Regions from separate parts of the Dyadobacter ginsengisoli DSM 21015 genome, predicted to be linked through region 2. Evidence: riboswitches for the same ligand, from Rfam matches in the RefSeq annotation. Region 2 holds a riboswitch; each other region holds the start of a gene.
What was found. A riboswitch is a leader RNA that binds a small molecule or an ion and turns the genes downstream of it on or off. The one in region 2 is predicted to bind cobalamin.

Region 1 (10,800 bases), on a different contig from region 2:
GGAAGGTTCGCTTGACACAGCCTGCTACCGTTTCAACCTCGCCCAGTTATTGAACGATAAGAATGTAGAAGCCTACTGGGGGTTGGGTGTAGTTTCTTACCAGCGTGAAAACTGGGTGGATGCCAAAAGGATGTTGACCAAAGGCGTGAGCCTGCAAGGCGACAATGTCCCGTTGCTCGTGGATTTGTCGACGGTTGAACTTAAATTATATGCGATCACCAGCCGTAAAGAAGAACTGGATGAAGCAAGTGCATTGCTGAAACATGCGGTTTCGATCGATTCTTCCTATGCATTGGGGCAGTACAACCTCGCTTTGCTGCATTATAATCTCAATGAGCTCGACAAGTCATGGGAGCATTTGCATAAAGGGCGTACGTTGGATTTCAACCAATTGAACCTGGATTTTGTGGAACTGTTAAAGGCCAAAATGCCCGATCCGCAAGGATTTTTCAAGTAATAACGTGGCACGGTGCCAGGCATATGAAAGTCTCCCAAAAGGAGACTTTTTTGTTTTATTTATATTGTTCATAATCATCGGCTTGTCTTTCTCGCTGGTATAATTTTTTTGGAAATCTGGGCACATGAAACGGTACGTCTGGTATTTAACGATCATACTTTCTTGCTTTTGCAGATTGGTTCATGCGCAGTCAGTGAAAGTGATCAAATTCGGCGACTTGCACCGGATATTAACCACGCAGGATGACACCTTGAATGTGATCAACTTCTGGGCAACGTGGTGCGGGCCTTGTGTCAAGGAGCTACCCTATTTTGAAGGATTGAATAAAACCCAACAAAAGCTGCGGGTGCTGCTTGTAAGTATGGATGATATCAAAACACTGGAGACAAAAGTCAAGCCATTCGTGAAGCAGCGGAAAATAAAGTCAAAGGTCGTATTACTCGATGAGCCGGACCTGAATAGCTGGGTCGATAAGCTGGTACCCGAATGGTCTGGCGCATTGCCCATGACGTTGATTTTGAACGCGAAAAGAGAGGTTAGGAAATTTATCGGAAAACCCGTGAAAGAGGGAGAGCTGCAAACTATTATCAATCAATTATAAACTCTGATCCTTATGAAAAAGAGACAATCCGCATCGTTTTTTGCGCTGCTACTGGCGTTTTGCATTCAGGGAGCTGCTTTTGTGACTAACGGCTACAAAATCGGTGATGAGGTTAAGGATTTCAGTCTGAAAGGAGTTGATGGTAAAATGGTATCACTGGCGGATCGGCAGGAAGTGAAAGGCTACATTATTGCATTCACCTGCAATACTTGTCCGATAGCGAAGGCATATGAGGACCGGATCATTGCGCTGAACGATCAATATGCGGCAAAAGGCTACCCGGTTGTCGCTATCCAGCCTAATGATGTCACTGCGTCTCCCGGGGATTCTTTCGCTGCGATGCAACAGCGCGCCAAGTCAAAGAAATACGGATTTCCATACCTTGCGGACGAGAGCCAGACAGTAACGCGGGCCTTTGGCGCAACCAATACACCGCATATGTTCGTCGTTAGAAAAGTTGGAGGAAAGTTTAAGGTCGCTTACATCGGTGCCATCGATAATAACCAGGGTGATCCCGCTGCGGCCAGTCAAAAATACGTGGAAAATGCAGTGAATGAGCTGTTGGAAGGTAAGACAGCTGTAACGACACCCTCTGCGAGGGCGATCGGATGTGGCATCAAATGGAAGAATGCTTAACAAGCAGGAATGCCCCGGGGTTGCCCGGGGCATTCTCGTTACTGGAAGAAAAACCCTGTTGGGGCAACACCTACTTTTAGCGAGTCGACCAGGCTGCCGTCTGCCCGGTAGCGTACTGCATAACCAGCCTGAGCGTACGAAGGGGTGACACCCGCATACAATAACCCTTGTGACGGGTCGACTGACAATCCGCTGAAAACGCGCGGAATCAATGGGGTGTTCATTGCGATTTGAGAGTCGGTAATGGCGAATTTATAGGTGGCGCCATGTTCCTGATTTTTATCGTCATACCACGAGAGCACAAAGAATATCGATTTAAGGTCGGCACTGAATGCAAAGTTACCCGGCGTCTTGAAACCGCCGGTGGCAATGCTTAACGTAGCTTCCACGGTCGAGCTTTCCGTATTAATGCGCGCTACCTTCCCGCCAGCCTGAACCCAAAGTTTGCCGTTTACATCTATACCTATCGGATTGGTGGCTCCTTCAAATGAGATAGGATCGCCAGCCAGGTCAGATGTAGTGTTGATGACGGCGAGTTTTGTCCCCTGGCCCCATGGCGTTGTTCCAACAAATAACTTTCCATTGTGATAGGCGAGGTTCTCCGGTCCGTCAGCAATGTTGATTTTTTTCGTAACCTTCTTACTGTCCAGATCGACGACTGCAACATATCCCGTCTTATATTTCAAGTCTGCGTTGGTTCCCCAGCACGATACATAGGCCTTATTATTGACAATGACCACTTCTCGCGGGTTTTCGATATCTGGTGCGCCAATGGTACCCTCGCTTTTGAAAGTATAACTGTCTACAAATTCCACTTTGTCTTGTCCCGTTGCAGAATTGTCGACCAGAATTATTCCTTTTCCATTTGATGCCACGTAATCCTGTACACCGCCTTTTAATGCAGTACCGTTTGCAGCTGCGAAAATATCCGCGTCAGCTGTGCTCCGTTCACGCGGGAAGTATGAAATAGCCCCGTTATTTTGTGAAAAATTACCTTCATTCATTACAAAAACGCCACTTACGTAGTCACCCTTCGGTGCAGGATCACTTTGGTTACACGACCATACCGCGAGCGTAGAAAGGGCTACTGCTAATGAACTGGCTAACTGTTTTTTCATTTTCATTGATTTATTGAGAATCGTAACTAAAGGTTAAACTTAATGCAAAACTTCTTCCCGGCATCGCGTTGTTACGCACATTCAGATAAAAAGCATTCGTGACATTCCGCACCTGCCCCTGAATGTGCGCCTTGAAAGGCTTCCAGGAGATGGCGGTTTCGGCCAGAATGTTGATCAACCCGTATCCGTCGAAGGATTGTGAGTTATCGAAAGTTGTGAAACGTTTGCCAACAGCCTGGAACTGACCGGTGATTTTCGTCGATTTATACAGGGCAAATGCATTCATATTGGTGCTGTGAAGGGGGACAAAGACAAGCTGCTTTCCTATTATATCCTGCGAATAATTGTCATAAGCCTTTTCCTGAGAGCTCTTATTGAATGCGTAGCCGGCGTCCCATCCTAACCTGGTTGCCCCCGTCCGGCAGACGTAACCTAGTTGCAGCTCGATACCGCGGGCGAGTACCTGTTGCAGGTTTTCGACCCGGTATTTCCTCGAAGGATTCCAATACGTCCAGTCTTTGATACGATTGTGATAGGCTGTCAGTGAAATGCGTAAGGCATTTCCCGGTTCCGGTTTGAAAGTGTGCTCAACGCCCAGCTCTTTGTTCCAGCCGCTTTCGGGTTTAATATCCGGGTTCCCGAGATCTTTCCAGTAACGTTCATTCAGGGTGGGAGTCCGGTAGCTGCGCCCGAGGGAGCCTTTTATGATTACGCGATGCCGATCGTTTCTTATCAAATTGTATTCAGCCCCCAGTGAAGGCGTGAATGGCGGATTGTAGCCGGTGACCAAAGCCTGCCGGAAATTAGCAGAAAAGGTCAGGCGGTCGATGACCTGCCAGCGGCTCAGAACAAAAAAATCGGTGCGGTTTTCAGTTACCGGAGTGTGGGCATAGCCGGGCACTTCCGAACGGAAATGCGTCCATTCAGCACCGGTTTTGAGCGATATTGGATGGAGTGAGCGACCCATATTCAATGTGAAATCTTTTTCAACCCGGGTAGCCAGCTTGTCTGTAACCGAGTGGTCGGGGCGGGAGAGGTCTCCTTTTGCATAGTCAATAATATCGCGTACCCACGCGGTGCGGATGGTGAACGTCTTGATCCGATAACGCAACATGGTACGATACGCCTCGGTGAGCGTCATTTCTCGGCCCGCTTCATCAGTCGGCGTCAGTATAAGTTTGTTGCTGGTGAGCCAGACGTGTGCCGAAATCTCCTGATCGCTCGGGGATTGCAGAAACAGGTCCTGTACAATACCTTTTTGAGCAGTTTCTGTCAGCAGTACCGCGTAATTGCTCCTTGTTTCGTAAGGGTAGTCATTGTTCATGCGTCCGCTGTACACAACGGTCTTGCCCGAAATCGTCCATTGGCCTGTCAACGGTAGGGTGTACCGGACATTAGCCTGGCTCTGATGATTTCGGAAACTTTCTTGCTGCCTCCCAAGGCTAATGCCAAAGCGTCCGGCGGACGGCTTGCTGTCCAGCAAAATGCTGCCTCCCACGGCATCGGTGCCTATAATGCTGGCGGAGGCGCCGTACTGGACAGACAATCGGTCAAAACCAACAACCGGAATGGTGGAAAAATCGGTTTGCCCGAGCGTAGGCGCATTAATATTCAGTCCGTTCCACAGCACGGCAGTGTGATTGGCAGATGTGCCGCGAAAGGAGGCGGTACTCAGTTGGGCAGGTCCGTAGTTTTTGAATGCAATCGGCGTGTAGGCTGATAATGCGTCACCGATGTTCTGAAAACGGAACTGGGCGAGAGATGCGGAATCCATGGTTTGGATTTTAAGGCCACTCATAAACTTCTGAGGAACAAAACCTTTGATAACAACCGGATCCAGGTCGATGGAGTCGCTTTGGGCATAGAGACGCGCCGGTAAGGCTGAGCTCACCCAAAGTATCAAAAAGATAAAAAATTTCCGGTCGGCAGTCACCCCAGCAAAGCAATGGATTGGCGGTGATCTTTGGTTTTTCCTCCGAAAACATCAGATCAAACGCTCTGGCAGGTCTCCTGGCTCATCATTGGGATCCGGGGCCTTCCCGTTCGGAAACAGTGGCATGAAGATCGGTCCGTTTATTGCTGACTTACAGTTGCGGGGACAGTTTCCGGTTCTCACGGAATTCCCTATTAAGCCTAACCGCTGATTAGAAGTGGTTTATGGCACCAAGCGGCGCAAAGTTAGGCATTTTCAATGACTTTTGGTTGTTTGTGATAAGCGCTATCTTTGCGGCAAATTCTGATCCCGTTGGCGGCTACTACTGAAAATTTTCCTGCGACTTCGTCTTATAAAGGCATCTACCTCATGCTCGGGGCTGCGTTTTTCTTCTCGCTTACTTCGGCTATCTCCAAATGGCTTGGTAAGGATTTCCATACGGTACAACTCGTTTTTTTCAGGAACATAGTCGGCGTTGTTTTTGTGATCAGCAGCATCCGGAGGCGGCCATTGCGCCAGGAAGGCGGGAAGCTGGGACTGCTTATTTTCCGGGGCGTGGTCGGCACATTGTCGCTTTACATGCTTTTTTACGCTATTCAAACCCTTGGCCTGGGACGGGCTTCTACTTACCAGTATACCTATCCGATTTTCCTCGCATTGTTTTCCTGGCTTCTGATCGGAGAGACGTTGAATTCGAAGGAATGGATGGCGATCTTCGTCGGATTTACCGGCATCCTTTTTGTGTTTCGCCCCGATCTGTCGAGCTCTTTCCGGGATAATGCGCTGGGACTCGGCAACGCATTGCTGACGGCCATATCCTATTTGTCGATCAGGCAATTGGGAGTCGTGTATGACACACGCGCGATCATTCTTTCCTTTATGCTGAGCGGGATCGTGATGCCCATCCTTTCGATGCTGGTGGGCACCTATTATCCGATAGCGCACTTGGATTTTCTGATCGGAACATTCAAATGGCCGGAGAACGTGTTTCAATGGCTGGGTTTTCTGGCGCTGGGACTGACCGCGTTGCTTGGGCAAAGGATGCTGACACAATCGTTTACCTATGACAAAGCCGGTCGTGTCGCTGCGATCGGTTATTCCAATATCCTGTTTTCCGTCCTGATCGGATTTCTGATGGGTGAAGCGATCCCTTCTGTTTCCATGCTCGCGGGGATGTTTCTCATCATTGCCGGAGGAATACTCGTTTCTTTTGCCAAAAGTAAAAGCGCTTAAAGCCGCACGTTTGAGGCAAAGGCATTGATATCAATCTCCTGTGTTTTGTTTCGTCAAAAAATGCGTAAAATTGGGACAGCTTTCCTGGCTTGCTGATTATTGAATAGCATTTGAGATGCCGGGTAACGATTTGTGTGGGAGGTTTGTTTAAACAAAAAGAAATCAAAAATACCATGAAACGATTCCTGTCATCGCTTTTGATATTTCCGCTGATGCTGATAATCCTGGCAGGTTTCAAAGCGGATAAAGCCAGTAAACCCGCAGAAGGGATCCAATGGCTCACCATCGAGGAAGCCTTTGCCAAAATTCAAAAGGAGCCCCGCAAGGTGGTGATCGACGTTTACACCGACTGGTGCGGCTGGTGCAAGGTAATGGACCGTGAAACTTTCAAGGACAAAGCGGTGGTCGACTATATTAACAAGAAATATTATGCTGTAAAGCTGGACGCAGAACAGAAAGAGGCGATCACACTTGGCGACAAGAAATTCAAATACCTGGCCCAGGGAGGTCGCGGCATCAACGAAATCGCATTGGCGCTTACCAACAACCAACCGAGTTATCCTACCACTGTTTTCCTGGACGATAAATTCAACATGATTCAGCCGCTTCCCGGATATCTGAAAGCGAAGGAATTCCATCAGATCATCACCTTTTTCGGAGAAGATTATCACAAAAAGCAGGATTTCGAGAGCTATAAGGCCAAGACCTATGGCGAGTTGTACCCGGCGAAATAATATTTATACAGTTTCACCCTCCTGCATTCTCTCCGCATTTTCCGCGATGCGTAGTTTCTCGATCAGCTCGGCGATGTCGCCTTCCATTACGGCGGGAAGGTTGTAAACCGTGTAACCTATGCGATGGTCTGTAATGCGGCTTTGCGGGTAGTTATATGTCCGGATCTTGTCAGAACGGTCTCCGCTTCCTACCATGGATTTACGTTGAGAACTGATCGCATCATTGTGTTTTTTCAACTCGATCTCGTATAGCCTCGAACGAAGGACGCTCAATGCCCGGTCTTTGTTTTTCAACTGCGAACGCTCATCCTGGCAGCTCACCACAAGTCCGGATGGGATGTGGGTAAGACGGACCGCCGAATAGGTTGTATTAACCGACTGTCCACCCGCGCCTGACGATTGGAATGTATCCACGCGAACGTCGTTCATGTTGATTTGTACATCCACTTCTTCGGCTTCGGGCAGTACCGCAACGGAGGCGGCAGAAGTGTGGATCCGGCCCTGAGACTCGGTCTGCGGAACGCGTTGCACGCGGTGTACACCCGATTCGAACTTCATTTTGCCATATACATCTTCTCCCTCGACCTTGCAGATGATCTCCTTGTAGCCGCCGTTGGTTCCCTCGGTATAGTCCATGACGGACGAGCGCCACCCCATTTTCTCGAAGAAGCGCTGGTACATCCTGAAAAGGTCTCCCGCAAAGATGGCCGCCTCGTCGCCACCGGTGCCGCCGCGGATTTCGAGGATGATGTTACGGCTGTCGTTAGGATCTTTGGGGATCAGGAGTTCTTTGATCGTCTGTTCAAGTTCGTCCAGGCGTGGCACCAGCTCATCGAGTTCCTCCTTGGCCATTTCTCTCAGATCCTCGTCTTTTTCAGTAGCTATAAGTTCCTTGGTCCCGGCTATGTCCTTTTGCAATTTTTGGTAAATCACATATTGCTCTACAATCTTGCCGAGATCTTTGTATTCTTTGCTGATCTTGGAATAGCGTGTAGAGTCGGAGACAACTTCCGGTTGTATAATTTGTTGAGAAACCTCTTCAAAACGTTCTTTTATAGCTTCTAATTTATCGATCATCTTTATTGGATATCTTTGGCACGACGCATTCGGGGCACAAAGATACGCATTTTAGCTAAATGAATGATTTCAAGACGCCATATGCATGTTATGACGGGTTGGGTGCGGAAAGAGGGTACATCAGACTAACATTTACGGAATATGAAACAGTTATTATACATCGCAGCGATAACCGGAATTCTTGCCGGATGTGATTTTAAAAGTGGCCGCATTGAAAATACCAAGGAATTGAGCCGGGAGATCAAAGCATCGCAAATCAAACGGGTTACCAACACGCAGCTTGTTTATGCGGCCGACGAATGGGGAAAGAAAATAGCGCAGATCGCCGAAAAGACTTTGAAAAGCGAATTGGAGAAAAATCCCGGGTCCGGGGTGGCACTCTGCAAAAATCTGTCGGGAATTCCGGTTGTCGCGGCCTTACAAAAAGAATATGGCGTCAAAGTCGAGCTTATGGGAGCTGCCGACCTGAAAAACCCGGCTCTGTCGCCGAAAGAGCGTGAAATATTGGATGCTTACCTTTACAGTGCCAGAAGCAAGGCGACTGCCGGTGATAATTTGCAGCAGCTGAACGACACTATGCTGGTATATAATGCGCCTGTATCAGCGGAAAGTATTGTTTGTAAAAAGTGCATGAGTGCACAGGACACGACTTTCGCGGTTTGGCGATTGCTTTTCAGTAAAAAGGAGATCATCAGGAAGCTGGACGCCAAGCAGTTGAAAGATTGATTCAGGCAATAATTTTTGTTTATTTCAGGAAAACAAAAACGCGTGACTATGCTGCACAAATTACCGCTGGTGGTTCTTTTCATCGCTTCGCTCACGGCCTCGGCCCAAAATAATACTGTCGTTTTTCAATCCGATTTCGGTTTAAAGGACGGAGCCGTTTCAGCCATGAAGGGTGTAGCGACGGGTGTTTCCCCGGACATCAGGTTGTATGACGTAACGCATGAGATTCCTGCATATAATATCTGGGAGGCGGCTTATAGGCTGGTACAGACCGCACCGTACTGGCCGGCCGGAACAGTTTTCGTTTCGGTAGTAGATCCGGGCGTGGGGACCGAGCGAAAGTCAGTGGTTTTGCTGACGAAATCGGGACATTACTTTGTTACTCCCGACAATGGCACATTGACGCTCGTGGCGGAGCAAATGGGGATCGGGGAGGTGAGGGAAATTGATGAAGCGGTTAACCGGCGGAAAAATTCAGGTGCGTCGTACACCTTTCACGGGCGTGACGTATACGCATACACAGGCGCGCGGCTGGCAGCGAAAGTAATATCTTTTGAGCAGGTAGGACCGAAATTGTCAGCTAATGTCATCTCGATTCCTTACCAAAAGCCTTCTTTTGAAAAAGGGAAAATCCTGGGCGCTATCCCGATCCTGGATATTCAGTACGGTAATGTATGGACCAACATTGACAGAGCGCATTTCGATCAACTAAATGTGCGCATCGGAGACGATGTGAAAGTGCAGGTTTTCAAAGCGGGTGACAAAGTGTACGAAGGGAAGGTAAAGTTTGTCAACACATTTGGGGAGGTGAAAGAAGGTGCGGATGTCGGCTATTTTAACAGCCTGCTTAACTTTTCACTCGGCATCAATATGGGCAACTTCTCGGAAAAATATAAAGTACTGAGTGGAAGTGAATGGAGTATTGTCCTGAGTAAATGAACAATACCCCGCTTCTGATTTATTTTCCGACCACCTGGTAGATTTCGTACCAGTCTTCCCGGGTCAGTTTAATGTCCGATGCACTTGCCCCATTGCGGATGCGTGTTTCGGAAAGTGATCCGATAATGGGTAAAGTACCCAGCTTCATTAACCAGGCCACGGCAGTCTGCTCGATATTTGCGTCATATTTTTTTCCGATCTCATCCAGCTTTGATCTCAGTCTGACCGCTTTATCATCTGTTCCGTTCAGGATTTTCCCGCCCGCGAGTGGTGCCCAGGCCAGCGGTTTGCTGAAACTTTGTTTGATAAAATCGATCCGGCCGTCTTCAATGGCCGTCGTATTCATCAGATTGAGCTCGATATGATTGGTAACAATAGGGATACGCAGGTAAGAGGCAAGCAACTGGTGCTGAAAAACAGTAAAGTTGGCCACGCCGATGTGCTTGGCTTTTCCAGAAGTTACGATCTCAGCCAGTGCCATCGCAGTTTCTTCAGGGTCGGCGAGCAGATCGCTTTGATGCAAAAGGAAAATATCCAGGTAATCTGTTTTGAGTCTTTTCAACGAACCATTGATACTGTTGATAATATGCTCCCGGGAGTTATCATAGTAGGTAAGATACTTGTTTTCAGAAGTTCTGATCCCACATTTACTAAACAAAACAATGTCTTCCCTTTTGAATGACCTGTTCCGGATAATCTTTCCAAAATGCTCTTCAATGGTCTGGTCGCCGTAAACGTCAGCGTGGTCGAATGTATTGATGCCCAGTTCAAGGCAGAGATTGACGGTCTTTTCAATTTGGGCGGTGGTGATAGCACCTTCGTCGGTCCATCTCCAGAAACCATAAATTGCTTCTGAGACCTTTGGCCCGGAATCGCTGAGGCTTACTTTCTTCATCGGTGGTAATTTGAATTCGTGCAAAAATATCTATTTCTCCAGTCGTTTATCTTTCACGATCAGATAAAAATCGTTTTCCAGTTCCAGGTAGCCATAGTCGTACACGAAGTGATAAATACTCCCCTTTAATGTCGGGCGGATATTGGTGATGAGGTTAAAATCAAAACCTTTGGCTATCAGGACGTGCTTGGTAATCTTGGATTTATCATCCGGGCACAGTTCTTCGAGAATACGGCGATTCTTGCGGAGTTGGTTATTCATATTTCTTACAATGTTGTAAGAATCTGAATTCAGCCGGTTATTGTAGCTGTTCCGGCACATATCCGAGCAGAACTTTTTATCTACCCGCCCTACTAGTGGCTTACCACATTCCTGGCAATTTTTCATTTTCAAACTGTTTGGCCGGACCCTCGTCAGTTCCGATTGGTGTGCATAGAATCGTCTGAATGCA
Region 2 (10,800 bases):
AAATCGGCACGGTCGACAATGTCATTCTCGAACTCGGCTTCACGATTGCGCCATTCTTTTTCACCGTCGCTCGTCAGAAAACCGGTCCAGCGGGAGCGCATATTGCCCCACAGGTGTTTGACGATCATGGCGATGCTGTTGCTTTCTCTATTATACTGCCAGAAAAGCTGCTCATCGGTCAACTGGGCGATCGTTTTTTCTCCTAGCATTTTGTAGTACTCAAACTGCTTCCGTGTACTTTCGAGATATTCTGTATTCATAAACTGGCTCGGATCTATGGTTCTGAATCTTCCTCCCTAATTTACAAATACATCCCGCCGGTCAACCTTCTACCCTGACTACTTCGCCATAACCGACTTTAATGTTAAAAATATCCCGCAACGGTAACCCGCGGACCATCGCCAGCATCAGCCGGATAACTCCGCCGTGCGTGACGACCGCAACCCGCTCGTGCCCCTGCGCTATCAGTTCCTCCCAGAAGCCCGTCACGCGCCGGTGCATCATTATCATACTTTCCCCACCCGGTACACATTGGTTTACATAGTCGTCCATCCACACTTTCGATGCTTCCTGGTCGACCGTGTCCCAGGTTTTGCCCTCCCAATCTCCAAAATCAAGTTCCTGCAAACGGTCATCGGTCCGATAGGTCCTGCCAATAGCCCCAGCGAGTGTCGTGCACCTCGATGCCGGGCTTGAATAAATGACATCGAAATGCTCAGGCAAGGAGGCCGTTACTGACTTCAGTTCCTCCAAAAAATCCGCACGTAACGCGAGTTCCGTCCGGCCATAGATCATGCCCGGCGGGAAAACAGGCGTCGTATGCCGGATCAGATAAATTTCCACAACGCAACAACAAAAAGATAGAACCCGATTTCACAAACCTGCTGTATAGCGCCCAGGCAATCACCGGTATACCCGCCGATCCATTTCCAGAAATAGCGGGCCATCAGAAACGTAATCGCTCCGAGGCAGGGAATGCTCACCAAAAGCAACGGCTGTCGCGCTTGTACTATCCATAAAACCAGAGGTAACAGTCCGAAGACTATGGCAATAAGGAGTACAACGACCGGTGGCTTCTGTGCTACGGGCTTGGCCTTGCTATCGTTGGTATCGCGGGAATAAGGCAATGTGTAAATAATAAAAACGGGCATCAGCCGGCTCAACGCATGCGCCGCTACGACCGCCAGGATGACCGGCAACCCGGAATGCACGTTAACCATAGCTGCCGTCAGTGCAAATTTCAAACCCAATATCAGGATCAAACCCACAGCCGCATAGGTTCCCACACGGCTGTCCTTCATGATTTCAAGGATTTTATCGCGGGTCCAGCCCCCGCCGAAACCGTCGCAGGTGTCGGCGAAACCGTCTTCGTGAAATGCACCGGTGAGTAAAATCGAAGCAATCATCGAAAGCAGGACAGCAATGTTCGGACCAAATAATCTGAGCGCGCCCAAAAGGACAATTCCGGAGACCAGGCCGGTTACCCAGCCTACCAGCGGCAGATATCCTGTCGCCCGGTTCAGGTTATCCGGGTGGTAAACCAGCCATTTCGGTGCAGGAATACGGGTATAGAATTGTAATGCGGTAAAAAAAAGTGTGATTTGCCTGCGGATGACTGACATAGCTATCTGGGCTTTAGAATGCTTACTGATCCGTCTTCTGACTCACACCCGCGCTCTCGAAACTCGCCATCTCATTCAGGAAATTCACTGCACTCTGCACAAGCGGGTAAGCCAGCGCGCAGCCCGTGCCCTCGCCTAGGCGCATATCCAGTTTCAGGATTGCTTCCGCACCCAGCGATTTGAGAAGCAACTGGTGTCCTTTTTCGTCGGATTGGTGGCAAAAAATGGCATTTTGTTTAATCGAAGCATCCACTCTGAATGCGCACAGATAGCTCACCGTAGCGATAAAACCGTCGACCAGCACCAGCATATTCTGCCGTGCAGCTTCCAGCATCGCCCCGCACATCATGGCGATCTCGAACCCGCCAAAAACCTGCAATACCCGCCGCGCGTCATCCCCAACATCGCCATGGTGCCGGAGCGCAGTATCCAGCGTAGTGATTTTGCCGGCGAGCTGCGTCTCATTGAGGCCGGTTCCTTTCCCCACGCAATCGCCGATGGGTATATTCAGCAACTTACTCATAATCACCGCGGCCGACGAGGTATTGCCAATACCCATTTCCCCAAATCCGATGACGTTACAGCCCGTAGCATGCACGTTGCGGACTATCTCCTCGCCCCTTTCCAGGCATTGCCGGCATTCAGCCTCCGACATGGCCGGTTGGGTCAGAAAACTGCGCGTGCCAAACCCCACCTTGGCATCGATCAGCCGTTCTGTTTTCCCGAAATCGTAATCCACACCGGCGTCTACCAGTATGAGTTCGATTCCGTGCTGTCGGGTGAACACATTGATCGCCGCTCCCCCGCCGATGAAATTCAGTACCATTTGTGGCGTCACTTCCGACGGATATGTACTCACACCCTCAGCCGCAATACCGTGGCTTCCCGCAAAAACCACCACGTGCGGTTTGACGAGCTGCGGCGTCAACGATTGCTGCACCGAAGCGATCCGGAATGCAATCCTTTCGAGCATTCCCAGTGCGCCCAAAGGTTTTGTTTTCAAATTTATCTTCTCTTGTATTTCCTGGTCAATACCTGTTTCTGTCCTCATCTATGCAATTGTCTTTAATGTCAATGGTAACCCCGAAACCATCAAAAATGCCTCGTCTGCTACTGAGGCTACATACTGATTCGCCCAGCCCTGAAGGTCTGTGAATTGGCGTCCCACTTCGCTTTCGGCATGTACGCCCATCCCGATTTCATTGGAAATGATGATAAAAACACCGTCTGTTTTGGCCAGCTCGTCGATCTCCGTTTTAAAGAATGATAGCGACCGTTCAATATCCTGGTCATTGTCCATGAAAAGATTGGTCAGCCAGAGCGTCACGCAGTCGATCACCGCCACCTTTCCGGACAACGGCAGGCCTGCAATGTCTTTTTCACGCTCCCACGATGTCCACTCGGGCCCCCGCTCACTCCGGTGCCGCTCAACGCGACGGGCAAAATCATCGTCCCAGATCCTCGCTGTCGCCACATACACAGGCTCACGGCTTTTCTGTAATGCAAGGTCCATGGCAAAACGGCTCTTTCCGCTTCGCGCACCGCCCGTTACGTAAATGATCATGACGGCTCGGCGGTCTTGAATCGTTTATAGAGGAATAGCTGCCATTTCTCCTCGGCAACCCCGGCTTTATCCATTTCGGCCCGGGCTAATGTAAAAAACAGGTCTGAAAGCCGGTTGATATAAGCCGGAATAGCCTCGTGGACCTCGTCCGTCCGGATGAGTGAGACCAGTCGCCGCTCTCCCCGGCGCATTTGTGTACGCGCCATGTGGCACAGTGCCGACACTTCATTACCACCCGGCAACAGGAAGTAATCCGACGGAGACGTCATCGCCGCTTCGAGTGCGTCGATCCATTCTTCGCAAAATGCTGCTCCGTCTAGCGGCATCGGGTTTTTATTCTCTTTTTTAGCATCTGACGGTCTTGCCAGATGCGACATCATGTCCATCAGGTCTTTCTGGATGCGATGCAGATTGGGCTGCCATTCATGGTCGTTACCGAGCTTCACCCGCAGTAAACCGATTGTAGAATTGGCCTCATCGAGTGTCCCGATACATTCAATGCGGACATCGTCCTTGCTCACCCGGCTTCCGCCAAACAGCCCCGTAGTGCCCTTATCCCCTTTTTTGGTATATATTTTCATCAGTTGATCGGTTTATAATAAATCAGTTCGTGCTTCGGAAGCAATTCAGGGTGAAGAATCCGGATCAGATCTGCTAAAACATCTTGCGGGTTAACAGCTCCCGACTCCCAGTAATCGTTGGCCCCCTGCGCGTTCATCCGCTTGTTATAGCTGTAAATTTTTCCTGTTTTAAATGCTTTGAAATCGGCGTAGCGTACGTCACGCCCCAGGATGTCGTCTTTGGTCTGCACATTGCCAATACTCACATTCAGCCAGTAATCGGCCTGCAAGGCAATTGGGTAAACCGTCTCGAAACTCAGCGGCAAACTGCCTGTGGCCTTTGTACCCGACCAGTGATAGTATCCGCCCGCATCCTGAAAAAAACGGTTCACATAGCTGTCGCCGTTGGGAACATACCAGGCGTCTTTTGAATTCATGCCGGTGATCAGGCTGGGTTTGTGGGGGTGCTTGCCGGCGAGCCGGACCAGCCGACGATATTCTTTCTCCACAGCCCCAAATTTTTGGTTAACCAGCGACTCTTTGTTGATGAGCGCTGCCAGCAGCTTGACCCATTCGGCACGCCCCAGCGGTGTCGTTTCCACCCACTCCGAATTGACCAGCACCGGGATTCCCGCCTGGTGTAACGATTCATAGCGGCTTACCTTCGACACGGGACTGCCCGTGGCCATGATCAGGTCTGGATGCATGCTGATCAGCAGTTCCTCATTCAACCCCTGGTCCTTTCCGACCTCCGCGATTTTACCGGCCTGAATGCGGCTGATCACCTTGGAGGATGATACATAACGCAGGTTGCCCATACCTGTCAGGATGTCTTCGCATTCCAGGAAACCCGCCAGGCCGATATGCAATGCGGACATTGCCACCATGCTCCTTACGGGAATTTCGATCACCTGGCTGTCCTTAAAGCCATTTGGTCGTGGGGTACCGCGTTGCACGAGCACGTACGAGAGCGTGTCCGTCGATTTTTCAAACGGACTCATGATTTTTACGACCTTGTAATGACCATAGTAGGAAATGGAAAATCCCCTTGCGTAGGCTAATTTGACCTTTTCAGGAAACAAGTCCCTTCCTGCATAATGGGTATCGCTTTTTTCGTAAAGCGACGAAGAAGTGCTACAACCGGCCATCATGCCGAGCAGCAAGAATACTGCAATCTTTTTTCTGAAACTCATTTTTGTCTGACGGCCTTTCTTCCGAAAGCCTCGTTCATAGCGTTAGCAGGCAGGTCTTCTGACTCGTTCAACTCTTGTGCCTTCCCAGGAGCTATTTTGAATGCCTGACTGATTGTTTTCTATTCAGTCAGGCAAAACTTCTTCCAGTGACATTTTACAAGAGCCTCGTTGTGAACTTACAGCAGCGGAGACTGTTCCGGATTTTCACCGGATTCCCTTTTCATCACGCGACGTGCGTGAACCTGGTTGGTCGCAAAACTAGTAATATTTTGTTGGTTATCATTGCGAAAATAACCACACACATTTAGCTATGGAGCGGGATGACAAGTTATGGAAATCGATTCCCGAAGATATTTTTGACGACTTCCTGCTTTTCTACTATCCGTACGCCGGGACTGGCTCTCCGTCACTAAGAATCTAATCATGGAAACCAATTTTAGCATCGGGGAGATTGCACGGCTTGTGGGTGTGGCACCGGATTTCGTACAGAAGATCAAATGCATGAAATCACAGTACTTACGACTTTGAGCAACGCGATGCCCGATACCATCAGCAAACAGGTCCTTTGATTGACGCTGATGACCCTGTCGATCTCTTCCCGGCCTATGAGCCTGTCTCGCTCCCCGATCAAAGGCTTTTCCACCAGTTTCCCGTGATAAACATTCGCCCCCCCGAAACGGCAATCCAGAATACCGGCCAGCGCAGCTTCCGGATATCCGGCGTTGGGGCTTTTGTGAAGATGACCGAATGCGCGGATAAACCGTAATCCTCTTCGGCTCCCGGTCACCGCGATCATCATCAGGGCGGTTAATCTCGCAGGAACGAAATTAGCCACATCATCCAATCGCGCGGCGAACTTCCCGAACAATTCATACCGCTCATTACGGTAACCAAGCATCGAATCCATGGTGTTGATCATTTTATAGGCCATCATGCCCGGCACACCGGCAATCATGTAATAGAACAAGGGGGCTATCACCCCGTCGCTCAGGTTTTCCGACATAGTCTCCAAAACCGCAATGCGTATCTGCTGGGGCGTCAGCCTGGCGGTATCCCTCCCTACAATGCGGGAAAGCTGTTTCCTCCCTGCTTCCAAACCGATTTCATCCAGCGCCTTAAACACATTCCTACCCTCGGTGATTAGGGACGTGTTGGCAAGGCCGTAATAGACAAACACTGTATTGATGGCCAGAAACAGAACGGGATATTGGAGCAGAAACTCATTCAACTTACTAAAAATGAGGTAAGTCAATGTCGCCAGAGTAAACGACAAGAATGCGCCCTTCCAAAAACGCGCCCTGCCGGTGTTTAACCATTTTTCACCTTTCGCAATCAGACTGCCGTACACCCGCACCGGGTGAGGCCAATGATCGGGATCCCCCAGAACCAGGTCCAGCAGGTAACCTGCTACGAGAGGAATGATCAATAGTAGAGTGCCTGCCATTCTTTCAATGCATTGACCAACAATCGATTGGAAGCAGGTGCAAGTGTCGCGATCCGAAAGTGCTGTCGGGTCAGCGTACGGAAGTTACAGGCATCCCGGATCAGTAAACCATGTTTTTCGACCAGGTAATCTTTGAGCTGGGCCGAGTTCCGGACGAGTGTCCGTCCCAGAAAGAAATGGGTATCGCTATCTGAGAATTCAAACGATTCGAGCTTTGCCAATTCTTGAACGAACGTTCTTTTATCTTCATGCAATGCAGCAATCGGGGGTTGAACTGTCTCGAAATGGTCAAAAATAAATGCCCCGGCAGCAAGGGCCATCGCATTGACGGTCCAGGGTTGCTTGATGCCGGACAGTTGTGCGATGACATCCTCATTCGCGAGCACGTACCCCAAACGCAATCCCGGTATGGCATAAAGCTTGGTCATCGACCGCATCACCACCAGGTTAGGAAACCTGGCGATCAGTGGAACAATGGTGCTATGATCCAGCGTGAAATCGATAAATGCCTCGTCGACGACAAAAACGCATTGCGGATTCAATTTCAGCCAATATTGCAGATCTTCAAAGATCAAACCCGTCGGATTATTAGGACTGCACAAAAACAGCAGATCGCTTTTCAACCGGGGTAGCTCCCGCGCTTCATTCCAGGACAGGTAACTGATCTCGTGTTCGAAAATCTGGCAGGCATCCTCATATTCCGAAAATGCCGGCACCACGATCGTCGAGCGCTTTGTTCCAAACAATTGCGCGATGAGGTAAATGCTTTCCGTGGTTCCGCTATTGACCAGCACCTGCCCGTCCGAAAAGCCGTGATGCTTTGCAATCCGACTCCTGAGACTTTCCGCGATCACCTCCGGGTAACGATTGACGCTCCCCCATTGCGCAAACACGTGATCCTTTAATCTGCCAGGTTCGCCTCCGTACCATACATTGGTACTGAAGTCTGCGACGATCTCCCTGCCGTAACGGTACCCATCGTCTCCGTGCCCATGTAACATTAGTCTGTTTTTAAACTATTGTAAATAAAATCCATATCCACATGCGAGCGAATCAGATCCGCGAGCTTGTCGTATTGCGCTTCTTTGAATTCCCTGTAATCCTGAGATGCTCCTTTTTCATCGGTAAACCGGGCCAGAACATGATCGATAACCGGTGCATTGTCCAGGATGCCATGCAAATAGGTCCCCCATGCCTGGTCATTCAGATAGCAGCCGTCGCGGGAGTCATCGTCCAGAACAGCCACTGGTGAGGCTGCGTTCAGATGGCGCGTCCTGCCCGCATGGATTTCATAGCCTTCGCATTGTGCCGGCTCATTCAAGAATCTGAAATGTCTTTGAACGGTTATCTTACCGGTTTCCAGAACGGTCTCAACGGGTAAGATGCCCAGTCCCGGAATGGCCCCGATATTTCCTTCCAACTGACCGGGATCTGCTATCATTTGCCCCATCATCTGATAGCCGCCGCAAATGCCGATGACCGTCTTTCCGGCACGATGTGCGTTGTTAATGGCCCCTGCGACGCCGTTGTTTTTAATGGCCAGCATATCCGCAATCGTGTTCTTGCTACCCGGGATAATGATGACCGAAGCTTTTTCTATTTCTGATGCAGTCTGGGTATAATACAAATTCACCCTCGGGTCCTTTTCCAGCCTGTCGAAATCCGTGAAGTTTGATAGCCGGTTGAGCAGAATCACGGCCACATTCACTTTGCCGGATACCGCACTCCGTTGTTTAAGTTCCAGCGATACGGAGTCCTCCTGTTCAATATGAATATCGCGAAAATAGGGAAGTATGCCCACTACGGGCAAGCCCGTCAGTTTTTCGAGCATGCGTTTCCCGTCATCAAACAACCTTGCATCGCCACGAAATTTATTAATGAGAATACCTTTCATCAAAGCTCTCTCCTCCTGGTCGAGCAAAGCGATAGTCCCGTAAACGCTGCCAAAAACGCCGCCACGGTCGATATCCGCGATCAGGTAGGTGGCCGCTCCCGCGTGGGCGGCCATGCGTAAATTGGTAATATCCCTGTGTTTGAGATTCAGTTCGGAAATGCTTCCTGCTCCCTCCATCACCACCGGCGAAAACCTGCTTTCCAACCGATTGAATGCCGACTTTACCGCTGTAAATAGCTCGCGTTTGTCCTGGGCCATGAAATAGTCGTAAGCCGACTGGTTTCCCACCGGTTTTCCATTCAAGACCACCTGGGATGACTTGTCATTCGTCGGTTTCAGCAAAACCGGGTTCATATCCGATTCGCAGGGTATGCCAGCCGCCTCAGCCTGCACGGCCTGTGCGCGCCCCAGCTCCAGTCCGTCGGCCGTCACATAGCTATTGAGCGACATGTTCTGTGCCTTAAAAGGTGCTGGGGCATAGCCATCCTGTTTGAATATCCGGCAGAACCCTGCTGTGATTACACTTTTACCGACATCTGAGCCAGTCCCGACAAACATGACCGGCCGGAGTTTCTTTGAATCTTTATACATTGTTGTGATGAATCCGTGCCGAAATTGTCGTTGTAATATCCCCGGAAGACATGCTGTCCATGACAATGCATTCCGCCCCCAAGGCCTCCGCCAGCGCATGCGCGCGTCCCTGCCGCACATAACCACTTTCCGTGTCGAGTACCAACGCGCCTGCACCCAGGTTGCGTAAGTGTCCCGCCCAAACCAAGCTTTGCGCCCAGGCATCACCAGCCCCGCCCAGCGGTACATTGGCCTTTCCATCCGTCAAAACTACTACGAAAGGCTGCTGTTGCCCGGCTGATATCGCGCGCTTTGCCATTGTTTCGCCGAGTTGCAACGCATGTGGCAAGGGTGTGCGGCCACCGGTTGGTAGTGCGATCAGCGCCTGTTCCGCCAGCTCCGTGCTTCTCGTAGGGTTCAGCAGCACCGTTGCTTCGACACCCCGAAATGCAATGACCGCTACCATGTCCCTTTTTTGATAAGCATTCTGCAATAAGCCCATTACGCTGCCTTTCACCGCTTCCATCCGTTTGCCTGCGGCCATTGATCCTGACGCATCCACAACAAACACGATCAGGTGTCCCGCCTTCCCGTTGCGGACTTTGCGATGCAAGTCCTCCCTCTGCACGTCAAAATGTTCCGACTCACGCGACAAGGCATGAATAAATGTCTCGTTCAAAGCCAGGTCACCGCTATTCAAATCTTTCCCCGTCCTGACCTGGGCTCCATTTCTAACATTTCGAATCTTAATGCTCCGACCAGCCAAAGGTTCGGTCAAAAGAGCGCTCTCTTTAAGACCCAAGGCCAGAACATCCATTCCAAAACCAATTTCCGCTACTTCCGTCAAACCATCATCCCCACACTTCCCTTCTCCGCATTCAAATTCCTCCTCCCTCTCCCCCCTTTTCTCCATTCCCCCATCGCCTGCCCCACGTCCACCCCTTCCTCCATCCTCCTTCCCACTATCTTTCTGCCCCCCCGGCAAAGGTTTCTTCCCTTTGCGGTGTGGCAAAACTAACTCCGCCGCCTCCCGGATATCCCCCGCAACGACCGTACTCCTGCCATTCCAGGCTGCAATGGTGATTGCAGTTTTATACATAACGATATCCGCGCGCAGGCTTCCTACCGCCCATTCAATGCATAGCTGGCTAATCAGGCTCAGGAGCCCGTCGGGCATATGCACAACCGGCAAGAGCTCCCGCGCCTGCCGGATCTGTTGACGCAGGACGTCCCCACTCTTTTGCCAGGTTTCGTTAAATTGTATGGGGTTGTGTTCAAAAGCCATTCTCCGTTTCACCACTTCAGTTCTGTCGCTCACTTCGTTATGCGTTTCCACTTCCACCATCAGCCCAAAGCGGTCGAGAAATTGCGGACGCAGGTTACCTTCTTCTGGATTCATTGTACCGATTAATATGAACCTCGACGGATGGCTCACCGACAACCCTTCCCGCTGAACGGTATTCACGCCGGAAGTCGCGACATCGAGGAGCACGTCCACCAGATGATCAGCTAAAAGATTGACCTCATCGATGTACAAAATCCCCTGATGCGCCTCTGCCAGTAAACCCGGCAAAAGTGTCTTCCTTTTTTCAGAAAGCATCATTTCGATATCGAGGCTGCCCAGCACGCGATCTTCCGAAGCACCCAGCGGCAAATCGACAAACGGAACCTGTCTCAGGCCACTTTCATGAACAGCCGGCGGCATCATCTCCGCCAATCCTCGTACCGCGGTCGTTTTAGCAGTCCCTTTCTCCCCTTTAATCAGCACACCGCCGATACCTGGGTTGACCGCACAAAGCAGCAATGCTTTCTTCAATTTTTCCTGTCCGACAATCGCCGGGAAAGGGTATAATTTCATGATTAGCTCTATTTTGAACCGGTTATTCCACACGGGATTCCAGTAATGCTTCACTTTTCAGGTACAGCTCCCGCAATCCCTGCAATGCCTGCTCA
Region 3 (10,800 bases), on a different contig from region 2:
TCACTTTCCAGCAGGAAGTGAGTGACTTCTCCCTCGTAGCGGCTTAGAATCGGAATGATCTCTTCGGCGTCGTAGAGGTCCACGCTAACCCGCAGCAGCAATGGCAGGTTCAATTCTCCACGCAGGTAATTCAGCATTCCCGGGTCATTGACCTGTATAGCGTGCACAGGATACTCCGCGAGCGCACGCAGGATTGCATCCGGATCCGTCTTCCCCGTCTCGGCTACCAGTGTGACACCAGCCAGCCATGAGCAGATATCTTCAAATTTTTTAGGAGATATGTAATGAGGCGAATCTTCGTCAATGGAAAAACCGAGCATTTCGACACCCATTCCGGCGCAGTAACGCGCATCGGAAAGGTTGGTAACGTTGCTGATTTTTACGGTTTTAGTAAGCATTGGGAATGTGCAAATGCGGATCGTTATCCGGATGTTTAAAAAATAATACGGCAAAATTAGGCAAAACCCGCTACAATCAATCAATCTTTCCCGAATGGGCCTGTTCAACCGGGAAAATGACGTCGCAGGCCTTTCCCAGACGACATTATCTCATTCGATTTTGAATTTTGCGAAAGGCCTGCGACCGCGATACTTGTTGTATGAAGGATGAGGATGCCTGGTAAGGGATATTCAACGCTGGCTGGCTAGCATACAGTTTGACAAAAATACGGGTGTTGCCGGCCAATAGCAGCCGGTAACACCCGTCTAATCGAATGGCAAAGCTATTTACTTTGCCGAGAACCTGTACTTCGTTGTCGTATGATACGTGTCGCCCGGCTTCAATGTAGTGGTCGGGAATTGGGGCTGATTCGGTGAATCCGGATAGTGCTCGGTTTCGAGGCAAAGGCCAAAACGTTTCGAATAGGTCGCGTTTTTGCCAGTCAGTTTGCCGTCGAGGAAATTGCCGGTATAGAGCTGCACGCCCGGTTCTGTCGTGGATACTTCCATTACACGGCCGCTTTCCGGATCTTTCACGGTTGCAAATGGTATCAGGCCCGGTTCACTCCGCTTGATGACCCAGCAATGGTCGTAACCACCGCCGGCCTTGATCTGCTCGTCTTCCGTTTTGTCTATGCCAGCACCGACTTTGGTGGCCTTCCGGAAATCGAATGGCGTTCCTTCTACTGCCCGCAGCTTTCCGGTTGGTATTAATGTGGTATCGACGGGTACAATGCTGTCGGACAAAATGGTTACTTCATGATCCAATATGTCCCTTTTCAGCCCGGTGAGGTTGAAATAGGAGTGGTTGGTGAGGTTAATAACGGTTGCCTTGTCGGTGTTGGCGGTATAATCGATGGTCAATGCATTGTCATTATCCAATGTGTAAACCACTTTCACTGTCAGGTTGCCGGGGTAACCTTCTTCCATGTCTTTGCTGGTGTATTCAAGCTGTAACCCCACAGTCGAATCGCCTTTGACCTCGGTGGCTTTCCAGAGTACTTTATCAAAACCTTTTGTTCCGCCATGCAATGCGTTCGGACCGTTGTTGATAGCCAGTGAATATTCCTGGCCGTCCAGTTTGAATTTCCCCTTGGCAATGCGGTTGCCATAACGCCCTACCAACGCACCGAAGAAAGGATGTCCGCTCAGATAAGGTGCCAGTGAATCAAAACCCAGGACGACGTCCGCCCATTCACCCTTCTTATCAGGCGCTGTGAGTTTGGTGACGATCCCGCCATAGTTGGTAATGTTGACCGTCATGCCGTTGGCATTGGTAAGTGTGTACAGGTCGGCAGTCTGCCCATCGGGAAGTTGGCCAAATGCCTCTTTGGAAATAGTACTGATCATTTTTTCGTCATTCTTGGTTTTTGAGCAGCTGAAAAGGAACAGTCCGGTCAGTGCGGTGAGTAAAAAAGGGATTCTTCTCATAGTCAAAGGTTAAGAGTTTGTATAAATGGTCAGGTTACGCCAAAGCGACTTCCTCGGTACCATCGGTGATTTTTACGCGATAGCAGGGCAGGTCGATCTGATATTTTTCTTGGTAAGCTTGCTTCATTTTTATCTCAAAAGCCTCGACTTCTTCCTTTCTCACCAAATTGATCGTGCAGCCACCAAAACCACCACCCATCATCCGAGCGCCCAACACGGTGTCGTCATCCGCCGTTTGCGCGACCAGAAAGTCGAGTTCCGGGCAGCTCACTTCGTACTCGTTTTGTAGGCCGAAATGGGTTTCATACATTTTTTTGCCAAAATCCGGCAGATTACCCTGAACCAGCAGGTCGCAGGCGTCCTGTACACGCTGAATCTCCTCGGTAATGAATTTGCAGCGACGGTACACCACATCGCCCATCTCGTCTTTATGTGTTTCTACCAGGGCAGGGGTAGCATCCCGAAGGCTCAGAACATGGGGATCGTATTGTTGCAGAATAGCCGTGCCTTTTTCGCATTCCTGGCGGCGGGTATTGTACTCGGAGCTGGCCAGGGAATGTTTTACGCTGGTATCGCAAAGGACGATCAGGTAATCGTCCATCGGAAAGGGGAAGTACTCATATTCCAGCGAGCGGCAGTCGAGGCGGATTACCGACTCTTCTTTTCCAAATGCCGAAGCAAATTGGTCCATGATACCACATTGCACGCCTACATATTCATTCTCGGCCTTTTGAGACATTTTGACGATGCCTAAACGGTCCAGGTTGAGCCCGTATATTTCATTCAATGCAAACAGCAGGCAGCATTCGAGTGCCGCCGATGAGGAAAGTCCGGCGCCAACCGGCACATTACCTCCGAATGCGGCCTGAAAGCCGCCTATCTGCAATCCTTTTTTCTGGATTTGATCTACAATACCAATCTGATAATGCGACCACGACTTTTCAGGTTTGGAAAGGTCGTCTAATGTAAAAGAGTACGTCTGGTTCAGGTCGGCTGCGTAGAGGATCACCTGATCATCCTCCCGGGGAGCGATGACGAAGTAAACCGCCTTATCCACACTGGCAGGCAGTACAAAGCCATTATTATAGTCGGTATGCTCTCCGATGAGGTTAATCCTTCCCGGTGAACGGAATACGCGCACCTGCTCACGGCTACCGGTACCAAATTTTAAAAAATATTTATCCTGGATACCCTCTGCGATATCAGCTTCTGTTGCTAGCATTTTTAGTTTCGGTTATTAATATCCTTTTACAAGGTTCACTTCATTGGCGATGGCGCCGCCGTTTTCCATTGCAAAAATGTTGTTGAGAAATAAATCTACTTTACCCATGTGCTCATTTTTGTGTCCGCCGCCGGTATGTTGAGTCAGGATCACATTATCCATTCCCCACAACGGACTATCGGCAGGCAACGGCTCTATTTCGGTAACATCTAATACCGCTCCGTCCAGTTTTCCTGATCGTAATGCTGCGATCAACGCTTCTTCATCCGTGGTACTGCCGCGGCCTACACTTGCGTATACACTCTGATCCTTCATCGCTGAAAGGAATTCTGCATTTACAAAGTGATGTGCTGTGCCCGGTAAAGTGTTGATCACAAGGTCGGCGTGCGGTAGTTCATTGAAAAGGTCTTCTATACTGCGGAGGTCAGCCTCCTGTGAAGTGCGTGCCATAAGGTGCGTAATGCAACCCAGTCCTTTCAGGATTGCATTCACCGATTGCCCGATGGTTCCTGCTCCCAGCACGATCACATTCTGTTTATAGAGGATTTTTAATTCCGCTCTGAGCGGTGTTCCGATCCACTCCGTTTTTTGCTTGAGAAGGGTGAGGCGATCCAGGCCACGATACAATGCCAGTATGCCTCCTACGATGGACTCCGCGCAAGGGCGTGCGAACCAATCGCCCATGTTGGCCGCACGAATAGGGCCAGGTAGTGGCACGGTCGAATATTGATCAAATCCGGCGGAGTCGAGTTGCCAGAACTGCAATTGCGGGGGAGTTTGGTCGAACCATGCCACCGGTGGGTTGCCGAGAATATAGTTGGCGCTTGCAAACCAGGATTTTAGCTCTTCATTACTGGCTGTCTCCGTGCGGAAAAAGATCTGATGCCGGGGCGATAAGGCTTCGCTCAGTTTCGCATTGAGCGTTTCATCGAGTAAGGAATGGCAGTATATGATCATCGATAGGTTTTGTTTAAAGAAGCAAGGTAAGACGAATTAACTGGATTTTCCCTTCACCAGACCACGAAAATGCCGCTTTTGCCAGAAGGTACATCCGGTTGTTTTCGTAAAGGAAGAAGTTTTCCTCCAAGGGAATTGATGAAGCGCTGGTTACTTAAATCAACATCAGAATTTTCTTACCTCTCGACCGGAATGCAGGTTTTTCGTAATCTATTAATTCTTCGATGATCACCCGCAATTCCTTTTTGATCTCGGGATACACACCGGACAGGTTATAAAGAATAGTCAGGCAGAATGCGCGGATCGCAATCGGAACCTGGCGATTTTGTATTAATTCAAAGCTGGCATCCATCAACTCGCCGTGGAATTCGTCGGGGATATTCGAATCCTGTAAAATGCGTGCGCTGTTCCGGATCACGGCGTCATGGATGTCTGTGCGCTTAAGTTGGCTGATCAGCACACCGATATATGGCTCGATCAGTTCAGAGTGAGAATGGGCCGCAATACTTACGCTATACGCAGCGCGCTGCGCGAGGCGGGTCTCGTCGGACAGAAAGCAGTGCATCAGTTGCCTGAATGCCTCCGGCGAGGTGCAGGCGTAATTGGCCACCTCGGTCGCTTTACGTTTGGATTGAAAAGGATCTGCCAGCAGTTCATTTTTGATGTTCATGGCGGCCGATGTTTAAAAGTAAATGCCCCGCGTCACCGCGGAGCATTTGCCAAGTTATAAGGATTGGGTGTCAATTAATTAATCTCTCCAACCATATCTTCCGGTTTTACCCACGCATCAAACTCGTCTGGCGTCAGATAACCGAGTGCCACGGCCGTTTCTTTCAGGGTAGAGCCGTTTTTGTGTGCAGTTTGCGCTATTTCTGCCGCTTTGTAATAACCGATTTTAGTATTCAATGCAGTTACAAGCATCAGCGAATTATTCACATGCTTCTTAATATTGTCGTGCAGCGGTTCGATGCCTACTGCACAATTGTCATTGAATGAAACGCAGACATCGCCGATCAGACGTGCCGAATGCAGGAAGTTATAGGCCATCAGTGGTTTGAACACATTTAATTCGAAATGGCCGTTGGAGCCTCCTATGCTGATCGCTACATCGTTACCCATTACCTGCGCTGCGACCATGGTCATCGCTTCGCATTGGGTTGGATTTACCTTTCCCGGCATGATGGAGCTACCTGGCTCATTATCCGGAATGTGGATTTCGCCGATTCCCGAGCGTGGCCCCGATGAGAGCATACGGATGTCGTTTCCGATCTTCATCAGACTTACAGCTACGGTTTTCAATGCGCCATGGGCTTCTACGATCGCATCGTGTGCCGCGAGCGCTTCGAATTTGTTTTCGGCTGTGATAAATGGCAGCGCCGTGAGTGTGGCGATGTGCCTCGCCACGTTTTCAGAGTATCCGGGAGGTGTGTTAATGCCTGTTCCCACTGCGGTTCCGCCCAATGCGAGCTCCGAAAGGTGCGCGAGGGTATTTTGGATCGCTTTCAAGCCGTGATCCAGCTGGGAAGCATAGCCCGAAAATTCCTGTCCCAGAGTCAGCGGCGTGGCGTCCATAAAGTGTGTACGGCCGATTTTAACCACATTCTTGAACGCTTGCGCTTTGGCCTTCAATGTGTCGCGCAGCTTCGTAATGCCGGGGATCGTTATATCCACCAGGATTTTATAAGCTGCAATGTGCATAGCGGTCGGATAGGTGTCGTTGGATGACTGCGACTTGTTAACGTCATCGTTCGGGTGGAGGAATTTGGCTTTGTCGGCCAGGTCCCCGCCTTGCAATACATGTCCACGATAGGCGATTACTTCATTGCAGTTCATGTTGGACTGTGTTCCCGAGCCGGTTTGCCATACCACGAGCGGAAATTGGTCGTCGAGCTGGCCAGCCAGGATTTCGTCGCATACCTGCCCGATCAGGTCGCTTTTCTCTTTCGGGAGCGTACCGGCCTCATAGTTGGTGATGGCTGCGGCTTTTTTCAGGTATGCAAATGCCTTGATAATTTCTTTAGGCATCTTGTTGATATCCTGGGCGATAGGGAAGTTCTGGATCGAGCGTTGCGTCTGGGCACCCCAGTATACATGGGCAGGAACCTGCACTTCGCCCATGGTGTCTTTTTCTATACGGTATTCCATTTTTAAGTAGAATGATAATGTAATTGAACAATGCGTACTAAGCGGTAAAGTTAGGGGCGGACTTGCAGTTTTTGGTGTTTTTTAAGGACAAATGTTTAAGGACGGGAAAAGAATGTTTAGATTGGTGAGACCTGATCCCGAATACCGCCTTTATTATGACTCCTAAAATCAGTATCTACCCGGATTATACTACGATGAGCTTTGCGGCTGCGGAACGTGTAATCGCTTTGTTGATCAACAAGCCTCGCGCGGTCGTATGTTTCCCATCGGGAAGTACGCCCAAAGGGATGTTCCAAGCGCTGGTGGCGGCACACCATAACGGCCGGGTTGATTTTTCACAATGCACATTTATCGGACTCGACGAGTGGATAGGAATGGGAGCAGGCGACGACGGGAGTTGCCGGGACCTGCTGGACAGGGATTTTTTGAAACCGATTGGCCTTCGCGACAGTCAAATCATATTTTTTAATGGAAGGGCGTTGAACCCGCAGGATGAATGCGATCGTGTTAATAAGGCTCTGGCCAGTCTGGGTGGTCTCGATCTGATCGTGCTGGGTGTGGGGATGAACGGACATCTTGCGTTGAATGAACCGGGTACCTCCTGGGATACTTATGCCCATATTTCGGAGTTGGAAACCATTACCAAAGAAGTAGGACAAAAGTATTTTCATCAGCCAACTGAACTTACGAAGGGATTGACGGTGGGCATCAAACATATTCTGGAAGCCAAAGCCGCGATCCTGCTCGCTTCCGGGAGGCCCAAAGCGGCAATCATTCAACGGGCAATGGCATTCCCCGTTTCCAGAGATTTTCCTGCTACGGTATTGCAAAACCATTTGAATGCGGAATTTATCCTCGACGGGGACGCAGCTGCCCCGGTTTCATAGCTGGTCACGAAATCGGGATATCAAAATCACTTTTGAGGGGGCTGTTTCGATTCAAAAACAGATATTTTATCCTGCCAAAACATTAATTTCTCTTCGCGTCACTTAATTCAATAGCCCATTTCCGGGCCAATCTCCATTCCTTTTAAATTTGAGCTGTTCTTTGTGAACACCCGTCAATCGGGATGATGGTTTTGCTTTTGGATCCCTCAGCCAAAATACAGCAAAAGAAAAAAGGAACCGTGTGCAAATCACGGGCAGTCGTGCTACTGTAAGTATCTGCATCACATGGATGCGGTTTTTTACCCTCGTGACCCATTGCAGTCAGGCTTTCAGGAAAGCCGAAACAGCGAGAAGGGCGGTAAAAATGATATAAGCCAGGAGACTTGCCGTCATCCTCAATGACTATTCTCTCACGATCGGGGAATGGCCAAGTATTGATTTACCACATATTTAACCCCGAAGCCGCGCTCCTGGATATATTCAGGGAGGCATGTCTGCACATTTTCTGCGGCCAGGGCGGTGAACGGGAGCGTATGATGTACCGGGGCAGCGATGTCGCCGGGATGGGTGGGTGTTTTCACAGGGTTTTTTCAAACTCTTTAAACACAAAAATTATGTTGTCACACAACCTCGGCTATCCGCGTGTGGGGAGCCATCGTGAACTCAAAAAGGCCAATGAGCAATTCTGGGCCGGAACTATCGATCGGGATGCGTTGCAAAAGGTAGCCCAGCAGATCCGTCACCAGAACTGGGATACCCAGCAGCGTGCGGGTATTGAGCTGATCCCATCGAACGATTTCTCCCTTTACGACCACGTTTTGGATATGTCCCTCATGGTAGGAGCGATTCCCCGGCGTTATCACCAGCTGCTCGACGGCAAATCGAACAAAGAACTTGAACTGTATTTTGCCATGGCGAGGGGATACCAGAAGAACGGCCTGGATATCAAGGCAATGGAAATGACCAAATGGTTTGATACCAATTACCATTACCTGGTACCGGAGTTTGTGAAAGATCAAAAATTCAGGCGGTACTCCGACAAAGCACTTATCGAATTCGAGGATGCATTGCATAAAGGAATTCTCACAAAGCCGGTTTTTCTGGGCCCGGTCACTTATTTGTTGTTAGGGAAGGAAAAAGAAGAGGGGTTTGAGAAAATCGATTTGCTGGACAACCTTTTACCGGTTTATCTATCTGTTTTAAAAGAATTGGCCGCGCGTGGGGCCAAATGGGTGCAACTGGACGAGCCGGCATTAGTACTCGATCTGTCGGAGAAGCATAGGCTTGCATTTGAGCGTGCTTACCAGCAGATCCGTGAAGAATTACCCTCCCTACAAATATTGGTTACGACCTATTTCGGGGCATTGGAGGACAATGCGGACGTGACTGTGAGCTTACCCGTGGATGCATTGCATATCGATATCACCAGGGGGCTGGAAAGCCTGGATGTGATGCTGAACAACGCGTCGTTCATCGGTTCTTCCAAAAAACTGTCTCTGGGAGTAGTGGATGGGCGTAATATCTGGAAAAATGATTTCGGGCCATCACTGGAGCTGATCAGAAAGGCTGTGAATGTGCTCGGAGAAAGCCGGGTGATGATCGCACCATCCTGCTCTTTGTTGCATAGCCCGTTCGATCTGGATCTCGAAAAAAACGAGCAGGTGCTGACACCCGAGATTAAAAACTGGATGGCATTTGCGAAACAAAAATTGAATGAAGTGGCAACTCTGGCGAGGCTTTCCGGAACGGAATGGCAATTGGATCGGGCATTTGTGGTTAATCAGCAAGCTATTGACAGTCGCCGTACCTCTGCATTGATCCATAAACCGCAAGTAAAGCAGCGCGTTGCAGCTATTCATGAAAAAGACTTTGAGCGGTCGAATGGTTTTGCGGTACGCCAGAGTATTCAGCTTGAAAAATTAAAATTACCGCTATTCCCCTCGACTACGATCGGCTCATTTCCGCAAACGGACGAGGTGCGGCAACTCCGCGCGCAGTTGAAAAAAGGCGCCTTGTCAATAGACGAATACGAGGCACGCATCCGGGAGGAGATAGTAGACTCTCTGCGCTGGCAGGAACGGCTGGGTATAGATGTGCTGGTGCACGGCGAATTTGAACGCAACGACATGGTCGAGTACTTCGGAGAGCGTTTGTCGGGATTTGTTTTTACTCAGAATGGTTGGGTACAGAGCTATGGCAGCCGTTGCGTAAAGCCGCCGGTGATATATGGTGACGTAGAGCGGCCTGAAGCGATGACGGTGAAATGGTCGTCGTTTGCGCAAGCTAATTCCGAAAAACTGGTGAAAGGAATGCTGACAGGTCCCGTCACTATTCTTCAATGGTCGTTTGTGCGGGATGATCAGCCAAAGAAAGATACAGCTTTCCAGATCGCATTGGCTATCCGCGACGAAGTAGTAGACCTCGAGAAAGCTGGTATCCGTGTGATCCAGATCGACGAGCCGGCAATTCGTGAGGGACTTCCCTTGCGTAAGCACGCATGGAATACCTATCTGCGATGGGCCGTGGACGCCTTCCGCCTGAGCGCGGCAGGTGTCGCGGACCAGACGCAGATCCACACGCACATGTGCTACGCGGAGTTTAATGACATTATCGATTCTATCGCTGCCCTGGACGCCGACGTGATCACGATCGAAACCTCGCGTTCGCAAATGGAGCTCCTCGACGCGTTCGCTGCATTCAACTATCCCAATGAAATAGGACCGGGCGTATACGACATCCATTCCCCGAGAGTACCCACCGTGGAGGAAATGGTTCTGCTCCTGGAAAAGGCATTAAAGGTCATCCCTGCCCGCAATTTGTGGGTAAATCCCGACTGCGGGCTTAAAACCCGGAAATGGCCGGAAACGGAGGCCGCTTTGCGGAATATGATTTCTGCGGCTAACTTGCTGCGCGAATCGGTGGAAGTTGCCGGATAGCAATTGGGTGTGGTCGCAGATGGCCACACCCAACTTATTATTATTCCAGTTCTCATCACTATTTTCTAAGGTTTTGACAGTAGCAGAAAAAATTACCGCTTCGGAAACCCGCGTTTTTAAAACCGTATTTCCCAATAACACCAACCACTACGACACCCTCTTCGGGGGAACCGCATTATCGATGATGGACGAGGTAGCATTTATTGCCGCAACGCGCTTTTCGAGATTACGCTGCGTAACCGTTTCATCCGACCGCATTGATTTTACGCATCCAATCCCAGCCGGGACCATTATTGAGCTCGTGGGGCGCGTTGAAACCGTTGGTAATACCAGTATGAAGGTCAGGGTAGATATTTTTGTAGAGAAGATGTATGAAGAGAGCCGGGAGAAGGCGGTGACGGGGATTTTTACTTTCGTGGCGCTTGACGAAAATCACAAACCTACAAGGATCATATAAGCAGTGCCCGAAGGGTAATTTTATCAGCCGGTTATTCATCAGAAAACAAAAAAAATGAGCAGAAGGTGATATTGAAGGGACTGTTCCATCTGTATCGGCATCCTGCTTCATGAAATCACGCTCTTTTATCTTCTCAGGTATCTTTGTTCTTTTCCTTTATATCGTGTCAGAGATTCTGCTTCGCCTGGGATTGCTGTTCTTCGGTTATCCATTCTTTCGGCCATCCGACTACCTTTATTCCGGGTTTTACGCTAACATGAAGGAAGTCAGTTCCAATGAGATTCGACGGGGAGGTGAAGTTAAAAATGTGCTTATCCTGGGCGGTTCA

Region 1: it holds a riboswitch for cobalamin, as region 2 does, so the genes downstream of both, BP71_RS31530 (TonB-dependent receptor plug domain-containing protein) here and BP71_RS22645 (ABC transporter substrate-binding protein) in region 2, are expected to answer to the same signal.
Region 3: it holds a riboswitch for cobalamin, as region 2 does, so the genes downstream of both, metE (5-methyltetrahydropteroyltriglutamate--homocysteine S-methyltransferase) here and BP71_RS22645 (ABC transporter substrate-binding protein) in region 2, are expected to answer to the same signal.

Annotation. Positions count from the first base shown of each region.
Region 1 covers NZ_JCANTY010000010.1:139,250-150,049, forward strand. The annotation lists gene BP71_RS31510 (tetratricopeptide repeat protein) at 1-457, shown strand, start outside; gene BP71_RS31515 (TlpA family protein disulfide reductase) at 582-1,058, shown strand; gene BP71_RS31520 (thioredoxin family protein) at 1,071-1,694, shown strand; gene BP71_RS31525 (YncE family protein) at 1,733-2,812, opposite strand; gene BP71_RS31530 (TonB-dependent receptor plug domain-containing protein) at 2,823-4,703, opposite strand; cobalamin riboswitch at 4,795-4,995, opposite strand; gene BP71_RS31535 (DMT family transporter) at 5,037-5,978, shown strand; gene BP71_RS31540 (thioredoxin family protein) at 6,152-6,712, shown strand; gene prfA (peptide chain release factor 1) at 6,716-7,789, opposite strand; gene BP71_RS31550 (hypothetical protein) at 7,931-8,515, shown strand; gene BP71_RS31555 (SAM hydrolase/SAM-dependent halogenase family protein) at 8,564-9,454, shown strand; gene BP71_RS31560 (aldo/keto reductase) at 9,474-10,349, opposite strand; gene BP71_RS31565 (DNA gyrase inhibitor YacG) at 10,380-10,736, opposite strand.
Region 2 covers NZ_JCANTY010000006.1:208,664-219,463, reverse strand. The annotation lists gene BP71_RS22675 (DUF1572 domain-containing protein) at 1-260, opposite strand, end outside; gene cobC (alpha-ribazole phosphatase) at 322-843, opposite strand; gene BP71_RS22665 (adenosylcobinamide-GDP ribazoletransferase) at 828-1,622, opposite strand; gene cobT (nicotinate-nucleotide--dimethylbenzimidazole phosphoribosyltransferase) at 1,645-2,673, opposite strand; gene BP71_RS22655 (bifunctional adenosylcobinamide kinase/adenosylcobinamide-phosphate guanylyltransferase) at 2,674-3,186, opposite strand; gene BP71_RS22650 (cob(I)yrinic acid a,c-diamide adenosyltransferase) at 3,183-3,767, opposite strand; gene BP71_RS22645 (ABC transporter substrate-binding protein) at 3,767-4,939, opposite strand; cobalamin riboswitch at 4,971-5,200, opposite strand; gene cbiB (adenosylcobinamide-phosphate synthase CbiB) at 5,433-6,383, opposite strand; gene BP71_RS22635 (pyridoxal phosphate-dependent aminotransferase) at 6,362-7,384, opposite strand; gene BP71_RS22630 (cobyric acid synthase) at 7,384-8,868, opposite strand; gene BP71_RS22625 (magnesium chelatase subunit D family protein) at 8,861-10,705, opposite strand; gene cobN (cobaltochelatase subunit CobN) at 10,728-10,800, opposite strand, start outside.
Region 3 covers NZ_JCANTY010000004.1:578,934-589,733, reverse strand. The annotation lists gene BP71_RS17530 (hypothetical protein) at 1-398, opposite strand, end outside; gene BP71_RS17525 (aldose epimerase family protein) at 726-1,868, opposite strand; gene galK (galactokinase) at 1,903-3,090, opposite strand; gene BP71_RS17515 (D-2-hydroxyacid dehydrogenase) at 3,106-4,047, opposite strand; gene BP71_RS17510 (HEAT-like fold family protein) at 4,202-4,717, opposite strand; gene fumC (class II fumarate hydratase) at 4,792-6,192, opposite strand; gene BP71_RS17500 (6-phosphogluconolactonase) at 6,348-7,079, shown strand; cobalamin riboswitch at 7,249-7,484, shown strand; gene BP71_RS17495 (hypothetical protein) at 7,490-7,660, opposite strand; gene metE (5-methyltetrahydropteroyltriglutamate--homocysteine S-methyltransferase) at 7,694-10,015, shown strand; gene BP71_RS17485 (acyl-CoA thioesterase) at 10,089-10,472, shown strand; gene BP71_RS17480 (hypothetical protein) at 10,582-10,800, shown strand, end outside.